3 regions of the Allorhizobium sp. DMC15 genome follow, and region 1 is predicted to be linked to each of the others. Evidence: riboswitches for the same ligand, from Rfam matches in the RefSeq annotation. Region 1 holds a riboswitch; each other region holds the start of a gene.
The links. Region 1 has a riboswitch for thiamine pyrophosphate ahead of thiD (bifunctional hydroxymethylpyrimidine kinase/phosphomethylpyrimidine kinase). Riboswitches for the same ligand answer to the same signal wherever they lie in the genome.
Positions count from the first base shown of each region.

Region 2: linked by a shared signal. The riboswitch ahead of thiC (phosphomethylpyrimidine synthase ThiC) and the one ahead of thiD (bifunctional hydroxymethylpyrimidine kinase/phosphomethylpyrimidine kinase) in region 1 are both predicted to bind thiamine pyrophosphate.
Region 3: linked by a shared signal. The riboswitch ahead of thiB (thiamine ABC transporter substrate binding subunit) and the one ahead of thiD (bifunctional hydroxymethylpyrimidine kinase/phosphomethylpyrimidine kinase) in region 1 are both predicted to bind thiamine pyrophosphate.

Region 1 covers NZ_JBQUZB010000001.1:282,805-289,492, reverse strand. The annotation lists gene coaBC (bifunctional phosphopantothenoylcysteine decarboxylase/phosphopantothenate--cysteine ligase CoaBC) at 92-1,306, shown strand; gene ACT53S_RS01445 (MmcQ/YjbR family DNA-binding protein) at 1,303-1,656, shown strand; gene ACT53S_RS01440 (class II glutamine amidotransferase) at 1,666-2,490, opposite strand; gene ACT53S_RS01435 (pirin family protein) at 2,736-3,647, shown strand; gene ACT53S_RS01430 (GFA family protein) at 3,717-4,112, shown strand; gene thiD (bifunctional hydroxymethylpyrimidine kinase/phosphomethylpyrimidine kinase) at 4,119-4,943, opposite strand; TPP riboswitch at 4,996-5,092, opposite strand; gene ACT53S_RS01420 (HAD-IA family hydrolase) at 5,211-5,882, shown strand; gene ACT53S_RS01415 (peptide chain release factor 3) at 5,958-6,688, opposite strand, start outside.
Region 2 covers NZ_JBQUZB010000004.1:199,542-206,229, reverse strand. The annotation lists gene ACT53S_RS18645 (thiamine phosphate synthase) at 1-529, opposite strand, end outside; gene ACT53S_RS18640 (thiazole synthase) at 526-1,302, opposite strand; gene thiS (sulfur carrier protein ThiS) at 1,304-1,501, opposite strand; gene thiO (glycine oxidase ThiO) at 1,498-2,481, opposite strand; gene thiC (phosphomethylpyrimidine synthase ThiC) at 2,478-4,316, opposite strand; TPP riboswitch at 4,407-4,527, opposite strand; gene ACT53S_RS18620 (MBL fold metallo-hydrolase) at 4,589-5,674, opposite strand; gene ffh (signal recognition particle protein) at 5,982-6,688, shown strand, end outside.
Region 3 covers NZ_JBQUZB010000004.1:142,983-149,670, reverse strand. The annotation lists gene ACT53S_RS18355 (M48 family metalloprotease) at 1-303, opposite strand, end outside; gene ACT53S_RS18350 (ATP-binding cassette domain-containing protein) at 551-1,294, opposite strand; gene ACT53S_RS18345 (thiamine/thiamine pyrophosphate ABC transporter permease ThiP) at 1,284-2,942, opposite strand; gene thiB (thiamine ABC transporter substrate binding subunit) at 2,950-3,927, opposite strand; TPP riboswitch at 4,020-4,134, opposite strand; gene ACT53S_RS18335 (ABC transporter ATP-binding protein/permease) at 4,268-6,058, shown strand; gene ACT53S_RS18330 (ABC-F family ATP-binding cassette domain-containing protein) at 6,055-6,688, opposite strand, start outside.

The DNA of each region.
Region 1 (6,688 bases):
CCGGCTCGACCGTTTACCAGGAACACGTGACGGCGTTTGCCTCTGAGCCGATTTGCGCTAGGGTCGCACCGACAAAAGGGGCCCTACTTTCATGACCTTGGCCGGTAAACGCATCGTTTTGATTATCGCCGGCGGTATCGCCGCCTATAAAAGCCTGGACCTGATCCGCAGGCTGCGCGAGCGTGGCGCAAAGGTGACCCCGATCATGACGCGGGCGGCGCAGGAATTCGTGACCCCGCTTGCCGTCGGCGCGCTTTCGGCGAGCCATGTCTATCTCGATCTGTTTTCCCGCGAGGACGAGCAGGATGTCGGCCATATCCGGCTGGCGCGGGACTGCGACCTGGTCCTGGTGGCACCGGCCACGGCCGACCTGATGGCGAAGATGGCGCATGGGCTTGCGGATGATCTCGCTTCCGCCGTGCTGCTTGCCAGCGATCGGCCCATTCTCATCGCGCCGGCGATGAACCCGAAGATGTGGGACAATGCCGCAACCCGGCGCAATGTCGCGACGCTGAAGGGGGACGGGGTCACGATGATCGGCCCGATGGCGGGCGAGATGGCCGAGAGCGGCGAGCGCGGTGTGGGCCGGATGGCCGAACCACTGGAAATCGTCACCGCGGCGGAAGACCTTCTATCCGGGCCGAAGCCGCTCGCCGGCCTCAAGGCCGTCGTGACATCAGGCCCGACCCATGAGCCGATCGATCCGGTGCGCTACATCGCCAACCGTTCGTCGGGGAAGCAGGGGCATGCCATTGCCGCAGCACTCGCCCGGCTCGGCGCGGAGGTAACGCTGGTATCCGGGCCGGTGACCATCGCCGACCCGGTCGGTGTGCAGGTTCTGCATGTGGAGCGGGCAGAGGAGATGCGCGATGCCGTCATCGCCAATCTCCCGGCGGATATCGCCGTGATGGTCGCGGCCGTTGCCGACTGGCGCGTGGCCTCAGGTTCCGAACAGAAAATCAAGAAGCAGCCGGGCGAAGCGCCGCCACCATTGATGCTAACCGAGAACCCCGACATCCTGAAGACCGTGGGCCATCACGCGAAACGGCCGCGCCTCGTGGTGGGCTTTGCGGCGGAAACGCAGAACGTGGAAGAGAACGGGCGGGCGAAGCTCGAACGCAAGGGGGCGGATCTGATCGTGGCCAACGACGTTTCGCCACAGACCGGCATCATGGGCGGAGACCGCAACCGCGTGCAGCTGATCACGCGCGACGGCGTGGAAGCGTGGCCGGACCTGTCGAAGGAGGACGTGGCCGAGCGACTGGCGCTGTGGATCGCCACGCAAATGTCGGGTGCCTCGGCATGAGCCTCTTCACCCGCGACGGATTTACCGCTTTTGTCGAGAGCCTTCCGGCCACCAGCCAAGTCGACCAGTGGGATAGCCGGGTCGGCAAAGTCGGGGACAAGGTTTTTGGCCTGCTGTCCGACAACGACCGGCACCTGGCCTTCAAAGTCAGCGAGGAAAGCTTCGAGATTTTGACCGCCTTGCAGGGCGTCTCGCAGGCGCCCTATTTCGCCAAGCGGAAATGGGTGAGCGTCGCCCCGGATACGGAGCTTCAAGAGGCCGAGCTTACGGAATATCTGCAGCGATCCTACCGAGCTGTCGCTGGCAGCCTGACACGCAAGCTCCGGCGGGAACTGGGGATCGACGACTGAGGCCGGAGATCAACCGGCAAGCGCGACCGACCGGATCTGTGGCATGTCGATCCGTGCCGATACCGGCTTGAACTCCGCGGCCTCCAGGCCCTTGGCGCTCAGGATGACGGCACTCGAAGGCGGAATTTCCACCCAGGTGTCGGCTTCGTCGTTGAGCGGTTCGGACACGAGGCAGTAGCTGCCCTTCGGCCCCATGGGCGCAGCATAGAGCGTCGGGGCGAATTCGTCGGTGGAATAGCGAACGGCATAGAGCGTGTCGCCGTCCGAAAAGGCTGCGGTCATGCGGACGCGGGCTGCGCCGGTCAAATGCAGGCTGATCTGCTCGACGAAGCCGACCGCCTCGCTCATGGCTGCCAGCGGGCGCTCCCTGAGGCCGAACTGCAGGGCGAGCAGGAAAAGCAGCTCGCTGTCCGTCGTGCCGACGCGGGCATTGAAATGCGCGTCGTCGAGCATGGCTTCCATCGGCCGGCGGATGCGGTCGAAATGGTCGATCTGGCCATTGTGCATGAAGGACCAGGTGTCATGCACGAAGGGATGGCAGTTGTCGCGGCGGGTCGAGCCGTGGGTGGCGGCACGGACATGGGCGAGGAAGAGCGGCGAGCGAATCTGGCGGGCGAGGCTTTTCAGATTGCAGTCGGACCAAGCCGGCAGGACGTCGCGGAAACGACCCGGTTCCGGCCGGTCCCCATACCAGGCAATGCCGAAACCGTCGGCATTGGTCGCGGTCTTGGCGCGAGTCGCACAATGGGACTGTTCGATGAGCGAGTGGGCAGGCGAGGTGACGAGTTCCTCAAGGAAGATCGCTTCTCCGCGATAGGCTGCCCAACGACACATGCGTTTCACAACTCCGGAAGGCGCCGACACGAAGGCTGCCCGACGCCAGTGTTCGCCTGATAAACTAACGATTCGCAAACATCTCCACTTTCATGACAGAAATTTGTCGGCGGCAGCAATTGTTTTCTGCAGTGCAGCACGAGCAAATGTGAACACTGCGTTCCGTCCGGCCCTGCTGCAGCCACGGGGAAGAGCGGCTATATTGCGCCTCAATCAACGCATTTCGGCCCGAGGAGCCAGTCCCGATGTCCATTCGTCCCGTCAAGCATGAGAGCCGCGCCACTCCGACCATGGAAGGTGCCGGCGTGAAGCTGCACCGCGTGTTCGGCTTCGGCGATCCGTCGATGACCGACCCCTTCCTGATGATGGACGATTTCCGCAACGACGATCCGGGCGATTACATCCGCGGCTTTCCCTGGCATCCGCATCGCGGCATCGAGACGATCACCTATGTGCTGGCCGGCACCGTCGAACATGGCGACAGCCTGGGCAATCAGGGCATGCTGGGCGCCGGCGACCTGCAATGGATGACGGCCGGTAGCGGCATCATGCACCAGGAGATGCCGAAGGGCGATTTTGCCGGACGCATGCATGGCTTCCAGCTCTGGGCGAACCTGCCATCCTCGCTGAAGATGACCAAGCCGCGCTACCAGGACATCAAGTCGGCCGACATTCCTGTTGTCGTGGATGACGACGGCACATCCGTGCGGGTCATCTGTGGTGACTTCTGGGGCAAGAGCGGCCCTGTCGACGGCATTGCCGCAGAGCCCGTCTATCTCGACATCTCGGTGCCGCCGGGCAAGCGCAAAACCTTCCCCGTCGATACCTACCGCTCAGCTTTTGCCTATATCTTCGCCGGCTCCGGCTCGTTCCGCGATGCGTCGAAACCCTTCGGCGTGAAGGTGGAGAAGGAGTATATGGGCGAGGAGCTCAACATCCGCGACCTCTCCGGCAATCGCACGCTCGTCGTCTTCGACACCGGTGACGAGATCACCGTTCAGGCCGGCGAGAAGGGCATCCGCTTCCTTCTCGTCACCGGCAAGCCGATCAAGGAGCCGGTCGCCTGGCATGGCCCGATCGTCATGAACAGCCGCGAAGAACTGATGCAGGCGATGAAAGAGCTGCAGAACGGAACTTTCATCAAGGCCGATCATTAACCTCCCGCAGTCAAGTTCATCTCGCCCGGCGTCCTCCAGCGCCGGGCTTTTCTTTGCCCGGAGGATGCCATGCGGGTGACGGGATCATGCCAGTGCGGCGAAGTTCGCTACGACGCGGAGATCGATCCGCTGCGGATCGGGATCTGTCATTGTACCGATTGCCAACGCCTGACCGGGTCTGCCTATCGCGTGACGGCTGCAGCCCTCCCCGGCAGTCTTGGCCTCGTCTGCGGGGAACCACGGCGCTACCGCAAATTCGGTGAGAGCGGAAAGCCGAGCGACCAGTTCTTCTGCGGCAACTGCGGTTCGCCGCTCTGGCGCGAAAGCGCCGACGGGGCCATCGGTATCCGGCTCGGCACCATTGACCAGCGACGGGAGCTCAAGCCTCACCACCAGTCATGGCTGAGCTCCGCCCTGCCCTTCGTCTTCGATATCCGCGACCTCGAGTGCCACGCCGACAGCTGAAAATTTTCAGTTCCTCGAATCGACCGACCACAGGGCGTGGAAATGGTGCACCGGGCCATGGCCCGATCCGACAGACAAACTACCCGAGGTGCGCACAGCCTCTTTAAGCCATGCCTTTGCGGCACGCACCGCGTCCTGCGGTTCGAGCCCCTTGGCAAGTTCCGCCGCGAGCGCGCTGGACAGCGAGCAACCGGTGCCATGGGTGTTGGGCGTGGCAATGCGGGATGCCTCGAACCAGGTCACCTGCCCCTCCGCCACCAGAACATCGGGACTTTCGTGACCGGCGAGATGCCCGCCCTTGACCAGCACGCCTTTCGCCCCAAGCGCCGTCAGCCGCACGGCCTGGGATTCCATGATGCGGCGGTCGGAGGCTTCCGGATCTCCGAGCAGGGCTGCGGCCTCGGGCAGATTGGGGGTTACAAGTGTTGCGAGTGGCAGCAGACTTTCTTTGAGGACTGTAACGGCCGCGGGATCGAGCAATGCGGCGCCACCCTTGGCGATCATCACCGGATCGAGCACGACGGGAATGCCGCGATGAGGGCTCAGGGCTTCTGCAACGGCCCGCGCAATGCCGGCATTGGCGATCATGCCGATCTTCACCGCATCGACGCGGATATCGGCAAAGACCATGCGGATCTGTTCTGCAACGAAATCCGGATCGAGGGGACGTACCGCCGAGACGCCTTGCGTGTTCTGGGCGGTGAGCGCGGTGATCACGGCCATGCCATAACAGCCCCGGGCGGCAAAGGTTTTGAGATCGGCCTGGATGCCGGCACCACCGGAGGGATCGGAGCCGGCGATGGACAGGACGTTGCGGATCGGATTGGTCATCGGCGCGCTCCCTTCGACGGTGGAGCGGCGGCGGACTCGGGCAGCCAACTGCCGGATAGACCGAACGACTCCCTCCGCCAGCATGATCTGGTTCAGGTTCAAAGGGTGCTTCTCAGCCCGGCTTTCGCCGGACGCCCCTGTCTGCGTCCTGTCTATCTCAGACCGGTCTGCCTGTCACCGGCGCGACTTGTCTTTGATCAATTCATTTGCCGCTTGTCGCCAAATTGGTTACCTGCCTCCCGTTCCCCCAGCATCAGGTGTACGCTCTTGACCATTTCCCCCTCGCCTCTTCCCGCCCGCTCCTATCACGGCTTCCTGTTCGACATGGACGGAACGCTGCTCAACTCGATCGCCGCCGCCGAGCGGGTCTGGGGCCGCTGGGCGGCGAAAATGGGGCTCGATGTCGAGGCTTTCCTGCCGACCATGCATGGCAAGCGCGGCATCGATACGATCCGGGGGCTGAACCTTCCGGGCGTGGACGTCGTCGCCGAAGCGCTGGAAATCGAGCGCGGCGAGATCGAGGATGTCGAAGGGATCGTGCCGATCGCCGGGGCGATCGAGTTTCTGAACGCGCTTCCGGCCGAGCGCTGGGCGATCGTCACCTCGGCGCCCTCGGCGCTTGCCCGCGCCCGGATCGCGGCCGCCGGGCTGCCGCAGCCGCTGAAGATCGTCACGGCGGAAGACGTCAAAATCGGCAAGCCGGATCCGGCCGGCTACAGGCTGGGCGCAGAGCGACTGGGCGTCGATCCGACCCATTGCCTGGTGTTCGAGGATGTGATGGCGGGCGTGCTGGCCGGCGAAGGGGCCGGCGCCGATGTCATGGTGATCACGGCCACCCATACACATCCGCTGGAAACACGCCACCCGAGCCTGCACGGCTATGAGGGCGTGACGGTGGATGTCGATGGTGAAGGATTGATCCGGCTGCGTTACTGCTAAGGCCGCTGCGAGGCTGGTCTCACGAGCGCAGAGCGGCATGCGCCCCATGGAGCGCATGCCGGACATGTGAGGCGATCACGCCGCCTTGGCGACGTGATATTCCTTGATCGCGACCATTTTGATCGCCGGATAACGCTCCGCCTCGTAGCGCAGCGAGAACTGGTCCTGCGCCATGAAGACGGGATCGCCGTCCAGATCGCGGCAGATATCGCCGCGTCGCTGGGTCATGAACTTTTCCAGATCATCCTTGTTGTCGGCCGAGATCCAGCGGCAGACGGAGAAACGCGACATTTCGAAGGAGACCGGCAGCGTGTATTCGGCCGACAGGCGTTCCTTCAACACGTCGAGCTGCAGCGCACCGACGACGCCGACGATGGCCGGCGAGCCATCTTCCGGCGAGAAGAGCTGGACGACGCCTTCTTCCGCCATCTGCTGCAAAGCTTCCTTCAGCTTCTTCGCCTTCATCGCATCCTCCAGCCGCACGCGGCGCAGGATTTCCGGCGAGAAGTTCGGCACGCCCTGGAAAACGAGGTTTTCGCCTTCGGTCAGCGTATCGCCGATGCGCAGCGTGCCATGGTTGGGGATGCCCACCACGTCACCGGCAAAGGCGGTGTCGGCCAGCTGGCGCTGCGAGGCGAAGAAGAATTGCGGTGCCGTCAGCCCCATCAGCTTGCCGGTGCGGGCGAGCTTGGCCTTCATGCCGCGCTCCAGCTTGCCCGAGCAGATGCGGGCAAAAGCGATGCGGTCGCGGTGGTTCGGGTCCATGTTCGCCTGGATCTTGAAGACGAAGGCCGTCATCTTTTCTT
Region 2 (6,688 bases), on a different contig from region 1:
CGACGGCCGCACTGTCTGCCCCTGCTGAGAAGACGCCGGGCAGCCGGTCGGGACGAAGTCCGCCGATCGCAACCAGGGGCACGGGAGCGATCTTTTCCTTCCACACCGTTAGCCGTTCCAGACCCTGCGGCGCCCAGGGCATCTTCTTCAGGATCGTCGGATAGACGGGGCCGAGGGCGACATAGTCAGGCTCGGCGGCCAGCGCCGTTTCGAGTTCGGCCTCCTCATGGGTCGAGAGGCCAAGCTTCAGGCCCGCGCTGCGGATCGCTGCGAGATCGGCCGTTGCCAGATCCTCCTGGCCGAGATGGACGAAGTCGCAGGCCTCGTCGATGGCGATCTGCCAGAAGTCGTTGACGATGAGTTGGCAGCCGTGGTCGGCACAGCATTGCTTGGCGCGGCGGATGTGCTGGCGAAGCACGCTTTCCTCGGCGTCCTTCATCCGCAACTGCACCAGCTTGACGCCTAGCGGCACCAGCCGCTCGATCCAGTCGGCACTGTCGACGATCAGGTAGAAGGGATCGAGCTTCATGCGAAGACCCCCTTTCCGATGACGGGTGTTGACGGTACCGCCATGTCGCGCGGCCCCAGCATGCCAGCGTGATGCGCAGCATGTCCTGCCTCGATCGCCTTGGCAAAAGCCTCGGCCATATCAGGCGGATCGCCGGCCGAGGCAACGGCGGTGTTGAGCAGCACGGCGTCATAGCCGAGCTCCATCACTTCAGTCGCATGGGACGGACGACCGATACCGGCATCGACGATCAGCGGCACGTCGGGGAACTCTGCCCGCATGGATCTGAGTGCCGGCAGATTCTGCGCCCCCATGGCGCTGCCGATCGGCGCGCACCAAGGCATCAGCACGCGACAGCCGGCGGCGAGCAGCTTCTCCCCGACCACCAGATCGTCCGTGGTATAGGGGAAAACCTCGAAGCCCTCGGAACCGAGGATCTTCGCCGCTTCCACGAGTTCGAAAACGTCGGGCTGCAGCGTGTCGTGATGGCCGATGACCTCAAGCTTGATCCAGCTGGTGCCGAAGACCTCCCGCGCCATCTTTGCCGTCAGCACCGCCTCGCGGGCGCTGTGGCAGCCGGCGGTGTTGGGCAGGACATGGACGCCAAGATCGCGGATCAGCTGGAAGAAAGCGCCACCCGCCTTGCCGCCTGCTGTCTCCCGGCGCAGCGAAACGGTGACGATCTCGGTTTTCGATCGCCGCACGGCCTCCGCCAGGATCGCCGGCGAGGGGTAGCGCGCGGTGCCGAGCAGGAGGCGTGAGGAGACGGTCTTGCCGTAGAGTTCGAGTGTCATCTCAACCTCCCTGCATGGGCGAAAGGATCTCGATCCGGTCGCCCTCCTTCAACGCATGCGACGACCGTTCCTGGCGATGGACCAGGTCGCCATTGACGGCGGTTGCCAGCCAGTCGCCCTCGTAGTCTAGCTTCAAGAGCAGATCGGCGAGACTGCCTGCATCAAGCTCCAGGGCTTCTCCGTTGACGGTGAGCTTCATGCGCTCCTCCTTCTCTCAGATGCGTGTGTGGTCGTGAGCCTGTCCGCCGCCTCTCGTGCCAGTGCCGGGGCTAGCAGAAAGCCGTGGCGGTGCATGCCGGCGACCGCCAGGCCTTCGGAGGTTTCGATGAGGCGGGGCACATTGTCCGGGAAGGCCGGGCGGATGCCGGTGCCGGTTTCCACGATGCGCGCCTCGGCAAAGGCCGGGTGCAGCGCATAGGCGGTGTTGAGCAACTCCATCATCGAACGCGCCGTGATCGGCCCGTCATCCTCAGCCTCGATCATGGTCGCGCCCAGCATGAACAGCCCGTTGCCGCGCGGCACGATGTAGAGGGGGTGGCGGGGATGCAGGAGGCGCACGGGACGCGAGAGCGTGACGTCACCCGTCTCCAGATAGAGCATCTCCCCGCGTACGCCGCGCAATCCGTCGATCTCTCCGATCGCCTGTGGTCCCCGGCAATCCACGACGCTCGCATAGTCTGCCGCATCACCGGCCTCCTCCCCGAAGCGGAAGGAGACACCGAGCTGCCGCGCCGCCTGATACAGACCCCGGAGAGCCTTGCTGGGATCGAGATGAGCCTCCTCTGAAAAGAAGAGGCCGTTGCTGAAGCGCTCAGCGAGATCCGGCTCGAGCTCTACGATCTCGTCCTCGCCCAGCCAGCGATGGCCGCGCGTGCGGGTCGCAAAGCGTTTGAGGTCGGCGAGATCGCGGGGATTGGCCAGCACGAGCGTGCCTCGGCGTTGGACGAGACCTGGCACGGCCTCGTTCCACCAGTCAACAGCGGAAAGGCCTGATGTCAGCACGATCTCTTCCGCCGCCTCCCGCTCGCAATAGGGGGCGAGCATGCCGCCCGCCCGATGGGAGGCGCCAAGCCCGATATCGGCCCGGCGCTCCACCACCTCGACAGGGATACCTCTACGTGCCAGTTCCAGCGCCGTCGCGAGCCCCGCGACACCGGCGCCCTTCACGAGAACGGTCATGGCCGCTCTCCCGTTTCGAGCGCCGCGACCTCGTCCGCCGTCATGTAGAGATCGCCGCCGGCCCGGTATTTCTCCGCCATGGCGGTCAGCCCCTCCTTCTGGGCCTCTGCTCGGATGTCATGCGAGATGCGCATCGAGCAGAATTTCGGCCCGCACATCGAGCAGAAATGCGCGACCTTGTGCGCCTCCTTCGGCAGGGTCTCGTCATGCATCGAGCGCGCCGTCTCCGGGTCGAGCGACAGGTTGAACTGGTCTTCCCAGCGGAACTCGAAACGGGCACGGCTGAGTGCATCGTCGCGCAGCTGCGCCGCCGGGTGCCCCTTGGCGAGATCGGCAGCATGGGCCGCGATCTTGTAGGTGATGACACCGGTTTTTACGTCGTCGCGGTCGGGCAGTCCCAGATGCTCCTTCGGCGTGACATAGCAGAGCATGGCCGTGCCGAACCAGCCGATCATCGCGGCACCAATGCCGGAGGTGATGTGGTCGTAGCCGGGTGCAATATCCGTCGTCAGCGGCCCCAGCGTATAGAAGGGGGCCTCGCCGCAGGTCTTCAGCTGCTTGTCCATGTTCTCCTTGATCTTGTGCATGGGAACATGGCCGGGTCCCTCGATCATCACCTGGCAATCCTTGCCCCAAGCGATCTGCGTCAGCTCACCCAGCGTCTCCAGTTCGGCAAACTGGGCGGCATCATTGGCATCGGCAATCGAGCCGGGGCGCAGTCCATCGCCCAGCGAGAAGGAGACGTCGTAGGCGCGGCAGATGTCGCAGATCTCTTCGAAATGCTCGTAGAGGAAGCTCTCCTTGTGATGATGCAGGCACCACTTGGCCATGATCGAACCGCCGCGCGAAACGATGCCGGTGACGCGGTTGACTGTGAGCGGGATGTAATGCAGCCGGACGCCGGCATGGATGGTGAAGTAGTCGACGCCCTGCTCGGCCTGCTCGATCAGCGTGTCGCGATAGACCTCCCAGGTCAGGTCCTCGGCGATACCGCCGACCTTTTCCAGCGCCTGGTAAAGCGGAACGGTGCCGATCGGCACGGGCGAATTGCGGATGATCCAGTCGCGGATGTTGTGAATGTTGCGGCCGGTCGAGAGATCCATGACCGTGTCGGCGCCCCAGCGGATCGCCCAGACCATCTTCTCGACTTCCTCGGCCATGGAAGAGGTGACAGCCGAGTTGCCGATATTGGCGTTGATCTTCACCAGGAAATTCCGGCCGATGATCATCGGCTCCAGTTCCGGGTGGTTGATGTTGGCCGGGATGATCGCCCGGCCGGAGGCGATCTCCTGGCGGACGAATTCCGGCGTGACGTGATCCGGGATTGCGGCGCCAAAGCTTTCGCCGTCACGGACGAGCGCTTCCTTCGCGGCTTTGCGGCCGAGGTTTTCGCGGATCGCTACATATTCCATTTCCGGCGTGATGATTCCGGCGCGGGCATAGGCAAGCTGCGTCACCGCCTTGCCGCCCGTTGCGCGCAGCGGGCGATGATTCACGGGAAACACAGGCGTCATTTTCTCGGCAGAGACGAAGCCGTTGTCCTCGGGCTTCACGGCACGGCCGTCATAGGCCTCGACATCGCCGCGTGCCCTAACCCAGGCTGTCCGGTGCCGGGCAAGTCCCTGATCGATGGCGATGGTCGCCTGTGGGTCGGTATAGGCACCCGAAGCGTCATAGACATTCACAGGCGGTTCGCCGGAGGTCGGATGCAGCGCGATCTGGCGCAGGGGCACGCGGATGTCCGGGTGCATGCCGCCTGCCAGGAAGATCTTGGTCGAAGCGGGAAGCGGCCCGGTGGTGACGTCGGGCTTTGGGAAGTTAGGGGCAATGTTCATCATGGAGCTCCAAGTGTTCAGGTTGGAGACCCAGTCATGTCAGCCGGAATGATGGAAAGACGCCACGGGATTCGGGTTTCGAATCGTCGTTTTGCAGCGCTCGCACCGTCCCTACGCCAGTATGAACTGGATCAGGTTCAACGGGTCACCGCGCTGCCTGTTCGGCGTAGCGATATCTCAGCCCCTTGTCGGGACACCCCTGGTGAATGCGTGAAGTGTGGTCAAAAGGGAGAGCCGTGTCAACGCGGCTCGTGTCTCTTGGGTCTTGCCCCTCAAGCGTTTGTGAGAGGCACCTCGAACTGCTGGCCGGGTCGCAGGCCCTTGAAACGCTCATTGCCGATACCGGCCGCAGACATGGCCGTCACAAGCGCCTTCGGCGGATCGTCGATGCCTTCATTGGTCAGCTGGAAGGTGCCGAAATGGTGGCCGATGCCGAAGGCTGCACCGCTCAAGCGGAACCCTGCGATCGCTTCTTCCGGGTTCTGATGCTGCGCCTTCATGAACCAGCGCGGCTCATAGGCGCCGATCGGCATGATGGCGACCCGGATGTCACCATGTTTCGCCCTGATTTCGCGGTAATGCTTGCCCTCGGCATAGCCGGTGTCACCGATATGGTAGATCTTCCCGCCTGGAGTTTCGATGACAAAGGCGGCCCAGAGCGCCATGCGCCGGTCGCCCATGCCGCGCGCCGACCAGTGATGGCAGGGCTCGCAATGGATGACGACACCGTTGTTGACTTCTAGGCGATCACCCCAGTCCATCACATTAGCCACGATCTCAGGTACGTCGTCGCGGATGATGGTGTCATTGCCGAGCGGGGTCACGATCCGTGGCTTGTCCCGTTCGACAAGGCGTTTCAGCGTGGCGATGTCGAGATGGTCGTAGTGGTTGTGCGTCACGATGACGATGTCGATCTTCGGCAGATCATCGAAATCGACACCCGGCGGATTGTTGCGCTTCGGCCCGGCAAAGGAGACCGGGCTTGCGCGTTCCGACCAGACCGGGTCGGTCAGGATGTTCAGCCCTGCCGTCTGGATGAGCAGGGTCGCATGACCGACCATGGTGACGACAAGCCGGCTTCCTTCGACACGCGGCTCAGGCTTGGTCGTGACGAAATCCGCAGCTGTCACCGCCTTGGGCCAGGCGATCTTGCCGCCTTCGAACTGCCAGCGTAGGAGATCGGTAAAGCCGCGAGGCTCTTCGCCGCCCGGGTTGAAGAACACCTTGCCGTCGAAATGATCCGACAGGGGCCCGGTATAATAGCGGTTGCCCGCCTGCGCTTCGCGCATGCCGAGACCTCCCAGCGTTGCGGCAACAAGGCCGAAGCCCGACCATTTGAGAAAGCTGCGTCTGTTCATGGCTCACCCATATGTGGTTTCGTCAATTCTACGGCAATAGGCTCCTGGCAGATCGCCGGCTGTGGCGGAATCCCCGAAAATCGGGACTTCGCTTGACTTCCCGGGCGTTTTCCTGTTTATCCGCCGCAATCTGCGAAGAGACGAGAACTCCGAGCCGCCGACCGGGACCCGAGAAGGTATAAAGAGATCCCGGAGGTCAACACCCGACAGCGCGTTGCGCCCTCGGGTGCTTTTTGGCTTTGCGTCTTGTTTTCCGCGTAGAGAAGACCGAGGTTTGGGTTTCCCCGAACCATGCAAGGAAGAGCCGATGTTTGAGAACCTCCAGGACCGTCTTGGATCCATTCTGAATGGACTGACCGGCCGTGGCGCACTGTCCGAGGCGGATGTCTCGGCCGCTCTGCGCGAGGTCCGTCGTGCCCTTCTGGAAGCCGACGTGGCGCTGGAAGTGGTCCGCGCCTTCACCGACAAGGTCCGCGAAAAGGCCGTCGGTGCGGCGGTTCTGAAGTCGATCAAGCCCGGGCAGATGGTCGTCAAGATCGTCCATGACGAGCTGGTGGAGATGCTTGGCACGGAAGGGGTTTCCATCGACCTCAATGCCGCAGCCCCCGTCGTCATCATGATGGTCGGTCTGCAGGGATCGGGTAAGACGACCACCACCGGCAAGATCGCCAAGCGCCTGACCGATCGCGAGAAGAAGAAGGTCCTGATGGCCTCGCTCGACACGCGTCGACCGGCTGCCCAGGAACAGCTTCGCCAGCTCGGCGTGCAGACCGGCATCGATACCCTGCCGATCATCGCCGGCCAATCGCCCACCGATATTGCATCGCGTGCTGTGCAGGCGGCCAAGCTCGGCGGCCATGACGTGGTGATCCTCGACACCGCCGGCCGCACGCATATCGACGAGCCTCTGATGATCGAGATGGCCGAGATCAAGTCTCGCGCCAAGCCGCATGAAATCCTGCTCGTCGCCGACTCGCTGACCGGCCAGGACGCGGTCAATCTCGCGCGCAATTT
Region 3 (6,688 bases), on a different contig from region 1:
CTCCGATACCGCCGTCAGTGCTCCGGCGATACGGGCGACGAGACGTTCGGTCTTCGCGTCGGAATATTCGCCCCCATAGGAGGCGACAATGCGGGGATGCTCGCGTGCACCCATCTGCGCACGAGGGTCACCCTTCTGCACTTCCTCAACGATCTGCGGATTGCTGGACGGCGAGACCGACGGCTCATAGGCCTGCTCGAAAAGCGACTGACAGGACGACAAGACCAGGCCGCTCACGACGAACGCTGCCACCGTCGACGCAAGCCTTACAGGCCGGCGCCGCCGATCAACATCGGCAGCCATCACGCTGTTCCGGCTGAAAAACTGCATCCTGCCCCTTCACCCTGTGCCCGATCGTCTGACCTTTCGGTCAGCCCGGGAGGAGTATCCGTTACCCGGCACCAGAATCGTTCAATCGCGATCCATCGGCTCATTCCATAATGCGAAACTGTCGCATGCTCTAGACCATAGTGGCCGCAACCGCATTGACCAAGCCCCTGCCGCGCTGGGCAACCATTCTCTGGCCGCATGACAGCAGCGAACGACCAAATTAAGGCGAAGGTTCCCCGGAAAGATCTATGCCGAGAAAGTCGCGGACGGGGGGAAGATCGATTCGTTCGAGAAATTGCCCCGTCGGTGCATCGATCAGCACGCTGCCGCCATCAATGAAAACGACGTGGCTGGCCAGGCGAGCGAGATCGCGTGGATCATGCGTCACGAGAAGCACTGTGGCGCCGGTCTCGCGGTGCAGCGTGGCAAGCAGATCAACCATGGAGGCCCGAAGTCCCGGATCGAGCGCCGCGAATGGCTCATCCAGCAACAAGACCGGACGCCGACGCACGAGCGCACGTGCAAACGCGACCCGTTGACGCTCTCCGCCCGACAAAGACCCCGGCAAGCGCCGCTCATATCCGGAAAGCCCGACGCGATCGAGCGCTTCGGATATGGCCATGCGGTCGGCCGGCTGCAGCCTCAGGCCAGGGTGAATTCCAAGGCCGATATTGGTGAACAGATCGAGATGGGAGAACAGGTTGTTGTCCTGAAAGACCAGAGAAACGGGCCGATCCGCCGGAGCAAGCTGGGTGACATCCTGTCCGCCGATCAGAACCGCGCCACTTTCGGCGCGTTCAAAACCGGAAACCAGATTGAGCAGAGTTGATTTTCCCGCGCCCGATGGCCCGACGACAGCGGTGATGACGCCGGGCGCGAAGTCGCAGTCGAACAGGAACTGGTTTTGTCCGAGCGTAAGCCGGGCGTGATCGAGCCGGATGGAAGCGGAAGCTTTAGGGGGCATGGGCCCGCTCCTTCTGTGAATCGCCGCGGGGAGAACCGGATGCGCCAACAAGGGCCAGGGTCAGGCAAATGACGCCCAGGATCAACGCGAGACCATCCGCATCATGGCTGCGGTAGCTGCCCATTCTGGCATAGATCAGGGTCGGCAGCGTTGAGATATTCTCCGAGCCGAACAGCGCGACCGCGCCGAGATCGCCGAGCGAAAGAGCCATGGTGAAGGCGAAGGCTGTCATGAGCGGTCCCCTCAGGACCGGCCAGTCGACAAGACGAAGTCGCTGGCCGACGGACAAGCCCAGGCTTTCCGACAGGCGCGCCGTGCGCGTGCGGTGTTCGAAAACGGCGGGTTCGAGAACGCGAACGGCGAACGGCAAAGCCATCAGCGCGTTGATACCCACGACGACGACGGGCGCAAATTCAACAATATCCCCATGCGGCCTGAGTGCCAGGAACCAGCCTGTGGCGAGCACACTGGTGGGGATCAGCAAGACCAGCGACGAAACCCCCACGAGGCACGCGGAATAAAAGCGCGCAGGCCATGTCTTTGCCGATGGACCGGTAGATAGCACGCCCCGCGCGGCAATGGCGGCATAAGCCCCTCCTGTGGCAAGGAGGCCCGCAACGGTCGCGACGATAAGGCTGGTTGTTGCTGCCTGTCGAAAAGCCGGTTGCCCTATGAGACCCATGAGATCGGCCTTCAGGCCCGACGCCACGATCTGGCCAAGCGGCAGTGCGAGAAAGAGTCCCGCACACGCCAGAACAATGGCATCCAGGAGCAGGACGACGGGGCGACGGCCATCGTAGCGGATAGCCGTCCGGCCGCTTGTCGCGCCGGTATCGGACACTGCCGGTAGAAAGCTGAGACCCGCCAGAACGCAGGCCGTCACCGTGATCTGGACGAAGGCCAGCGACACCGCCCGCGCCGGATCGAAATCGAAACGGAGTGCATGATATATCGCCACCTCGATCGTGGTCGCAGCCGGCCCACCACCGAAGATGAGGACGAGCGTGAAGCTGGTGACACAGAGCATAAAGATCAGCCCGGCAGCACCCGGGATGACACGCGCAAGCACCGGCCATTCCACAAAGCGGAAGCTGGAGAGAGGCGAAAGACCAAGACTGGCCGTCGTTCGCCAGTATTCCGCAGGCACGCGTTCCAGGGCCGAGAGCATCAGCCGGGTCGCAAGCGGCAAATTGAAGAACACGTGGGCAATCAAGATACCGGACAACCCATAGATTGAAATCGGTTGCGAGAACCCGAGCGCTGCAAGCGCATCATTGACCAAGCCGTTGCGGCCGAAGATGCCGATCAGGCCAAGCGCGCCGATCAGGACCGGCAAACCCATGGGCACTGCCATGAGCCGGATCAGCCATTGCCGGCCGGGAAAAGACGGTTGGCGCGCCAGCGCACTGGCAACGGGGACCGCGAGACCGACGGCGATCAATGTGGAAAGCAGAGCTTGCCACAACGTGAACCCGAGCACGGCTTGGACCACCGGGTCGGAAAAAGCTTGCCACAAGCCACCTGCCCGGCCCGAAAGCAGGAAAATGAGAGCCACGCCGACAAAGGCTGAAGTAAGGCCGAGGACGAGAAGGCCGCCCGCGAGCGCAGGCAGCCTCTGTCGGCGGGACTGGTGCAGCGGACGCAGCATCAGCGGTTCAGTCGAGTGTCATGGCTTTCAGCCATTCGTCGATCCAGGCCTGACGGTTGGCCGCAACTTCGGCCGGAGTCATGAGGAAGGTCGTCTTCGGCTGGACGAGCGTTTCGAAGGCAGAGGGGAGCGGCTCGGAAGTGGCTGCAACCGGCATCATCCAGTTGTTCGTTGGGATCGTGTCCTGGAAACCAGGCTCAAGCATGAAGGCCAGGAACTGTCGCGCGAGATCCTTCTCCGGCGCATTCTTCAGGATGCCGGCAACCTCGATCTGAATGTAATGCCCTTCGGAGAAGTCGGCCGCCTGATAGCGGTCAGTGTTTTCTGCAACCATGTGATAGGCCGGAGACGTCGTATAAGACAACACCATCGGCGCCTCGCCCTTGGTGAACAGGCCATAGGCTTCCGACCAGCCGGGGGTCACGGTGAGAATGCGACCCTTCAGCTTTGTCCAGGCCTCTGCCGACTTGTCGCCATAGACCGACTTCACCCAGAGCAACAGGCCAAGCCCGGGCGTGGACGTGCGAGGATCCTGAATGACAATCTTCTGGCTCGGGTCACCCTCGACCAGATCCTTGAGGCTCTTGGGTGGCGTCTTGATGGTCTGGGTATCGTAGATCACGGCAAAGTGGCCGTAGTCATAGGGGACGAAGACGTCGTCACGGAAGCCTCCGGGAACACTGACCTTCGATGCGTCGATCCCTGCATTTTCGAACAAACCGGTCTGTTTGGCTTCATCAACGAGATTCGTATCGAGGCCAAGAACGACGTCGGCCTTCGACCCCTCGCCTTCGAGCTTAAGCCGCGTCAGAAGAGCCACCCCATCCGCGACACCGACAAAGTTCACGCTGCAGTCGCAAGTCTTCTCGAAAGCTTCCTTGACCTTCGGTCCGGGGCCCCATTCGGAAATGAAGCTTTCGTAGGTATAGACGGTGAGGACCTTGTCGTCCGCCCGGACAGGCAAGGTGAAGCCGACAGTCAACATGGCAGCCGCGAGGCCGGAGCGGAAACAGGTAGCGAGATATGACGGCATGACGCCCTCCTCCAAAAAATCATTGATATCGGGATAGGGCGTTTGCGATCGACGCGTCTAATCCCTCCGCCGGTGTTAGCCGGATCAGGTTCCGCGGGTTGGCTGACGCCTCTCAGCATTCCGGTAAAGTCAGATCGGAAGGCACCCCGTTAGAGCAAACAAGGAGATAGCGCGCCGCTCCTGCGAGTGCAAGATGGCTGGGCCAGGCGCGCTCGATTGGTAATTGAAACGCAATGCAGCCATGGTACGCAGACAATCAGACTGTGCTGAATATTCCGGGGCAAGAAGAGGCATGACGAGTGACATGAGCGGAAAGCCGGCCTCTGCTGAGCAGGCCATCGCCTCAGTTGAAGCGAGTTTCCGCAAGCAGATGGCCATCGCGCTTCACAGCTTCTGGCATTCAGCCATCCGCAACCGTATCCTTGCCTTCGCGCTCGCATTGGTCGTGGTCATCCTCGCCACTGCCTACGGGACCGTTCTGCTCAACCACTGGAACGCGCCCTTCTACAACGCGTTGGAACAGCGCAATTTGCCGGCATTTCTCCAGGAACTGCGAAATTTCGCTGTGATTGCCGGCGCACTTCTCGTCCTGAACGTCGTTCAGGCCTGGCTGAACCAGATGACGGCACTGCACATGCGCGAGGGCTTGACCCGCGACGTAATCGACCAGTGGCTGGCAGGACGCCGGGCGTTTCGTCTGTCAATGACGAGCCCGCTCGGGGTCAACCCGGACCAACGACTGCATGAAGACGCACGCAAGCTGGCAGAAATGACGACTTCTTTGTCGATCGGCCTGTTCAACGCGACGATCCTTCTGGTGAGCTTCATAGGGGTGCTTTGGGGTCTGTCGAGCGACTTCGTCTTCAAGCTCGGAGACTGGAGCTTCCGAATCCCAGGCTACATGGTCTGGGGCGCGATCCTGTATGCCCTTGCCGCTTCCCTCCTCAGCCGTCTTGTCGGCAGACGGCTGTCGACCCTGAACGCCGAGCGATATGCGCGCGAGGCGGACCTGCGTTTTTCGCTGATGCGCGCCAATGAGAATCTTGAAGCGATCGCCGTTGCGCGGGGAGAGGACACCGAAAAGCGGCACATCCATCAAACGCTGGACAGCGTCTTGGGCTCCATCCGCAATCTGGCGCTCGCGCTGACCAATCTCACTTGGGTCACGGCAGGTTTCGGTTGGCTGGCGATTATCGTCCCAATCCTGATTGCCTCACCCGCCTACTTTGCGGGGACGATTACCTTCGGCGGCCTGATGATGGCGGCAGCGGCTTTCACTCAGGTGTATTCCGCGCTCCGCTGGTATGTCGACAACTTCGGCCAGATCGCCGACTGGCGAGCCGCACTGCTGAGGGTCACCGTGTTTCGCGCTGCCCTCGATACCATGGACCAAACGGACACAAATTCCGGCAATATAGAGATCTCGATGTCCGAGGACGGGGTGTTGCGCCTGAAAGCCCTCGAAATTGGCGTGGCCGCGTCAGCAGACAATAACGGCAGCGCATTTCGCCTCGCGGAACGCGACATGGAGATCGCGCCAGGCGAACATGTGATGGTCAACGGTGACCAGGGCGTCAATCGCAAGCTCTTTTTCAATGCCCTTGCGGGCTTGTGGCCTTTCGGCAAGGGACGAATTCTGCTTCCGGCCGGTGCCGAAATCCTCTTTGTCCCACAGATTGCCTACTTGCCCGAAGGCAAGCTGCGCAGCCTTCTCGCTTATCCGGTGCCCTCCGCAAAGTTTACAGACGAGGACTTGAGATCCGCCCTGGAAAGGGTGGGCTTGCGGCATCTCGGCACGCGACTTGAGGAGCGCGCGCGCTGGGAAAGGCTTCTCGACAAGGATGAGCAGATGGCCCTCGCATTTGCCAACATTCTCCTGCGCAAGCCCCGCTGGGTCGTATTCTTCGATGTGCTGGAAGGCTTGGAACCGGAGACCGAGGCTCGTTTGGCAGCTCTGCTGGGCGAAATGACCGACACCACCCTGCTTTACATCGGTCGTTCCGCCGCTTTCGCGCAGGCCACCGGGGCAAGGCTGGTGCATCTTGAGCGCGTGATGAATAACGCGCCAGAGAAGCCTGCTTAACCTTCAAGTTCCTCGCGCAGCATTTCGAGTTCCAGCCATTCCTCTTCCCAGCGCGTAATATCGGCGCGGAGCTTCTCCATCTCGGCAGCAAGCCTGTTGAAGGTTGCGGGATCCTTGGCAAAGAGGTTGGGGTCGGCCATCTTAGCCTCGCGCGCGGCGATCTCCTTCTCTGCCTTTTCCATATCCTTCGGCAGGTTCTCCAGGGCAAATTTCTGCTTGAAAGAGAGCTTGCCCTTGTTCTTTGAGCCGCTATCGGCCGGTTTGGCGCCTGCACTCTCCTGGGTCTTTGCTTTTTCGGCTTTCTCCGCTCGTTTGCGCTCGTCTTCGACACCCTTGCGCTGCGCAAGCATATCCGAATAGCCCCCCGCATATTCGATCCAGCGACCATCCGGCGCGTCCGGATTGGCCGGAGCGATGGTCGAGGTCACCGTGCGGTCGAGAAAATCGCGGTCATGGCTCACCAGAATGACTGTACCCGAGTATCCCGCGACAATTTCCTGCAATAGGTCGAGGGTCTCGATATCGAGATCATTCGTTGGCTCATCGAGGATCAGCAGGTTCGAAGGCTTGGCCATGATCCGCGCCAGCATCAACCGGGCGCGCTCCCCACCGGACAGGTTGCGGATCGGC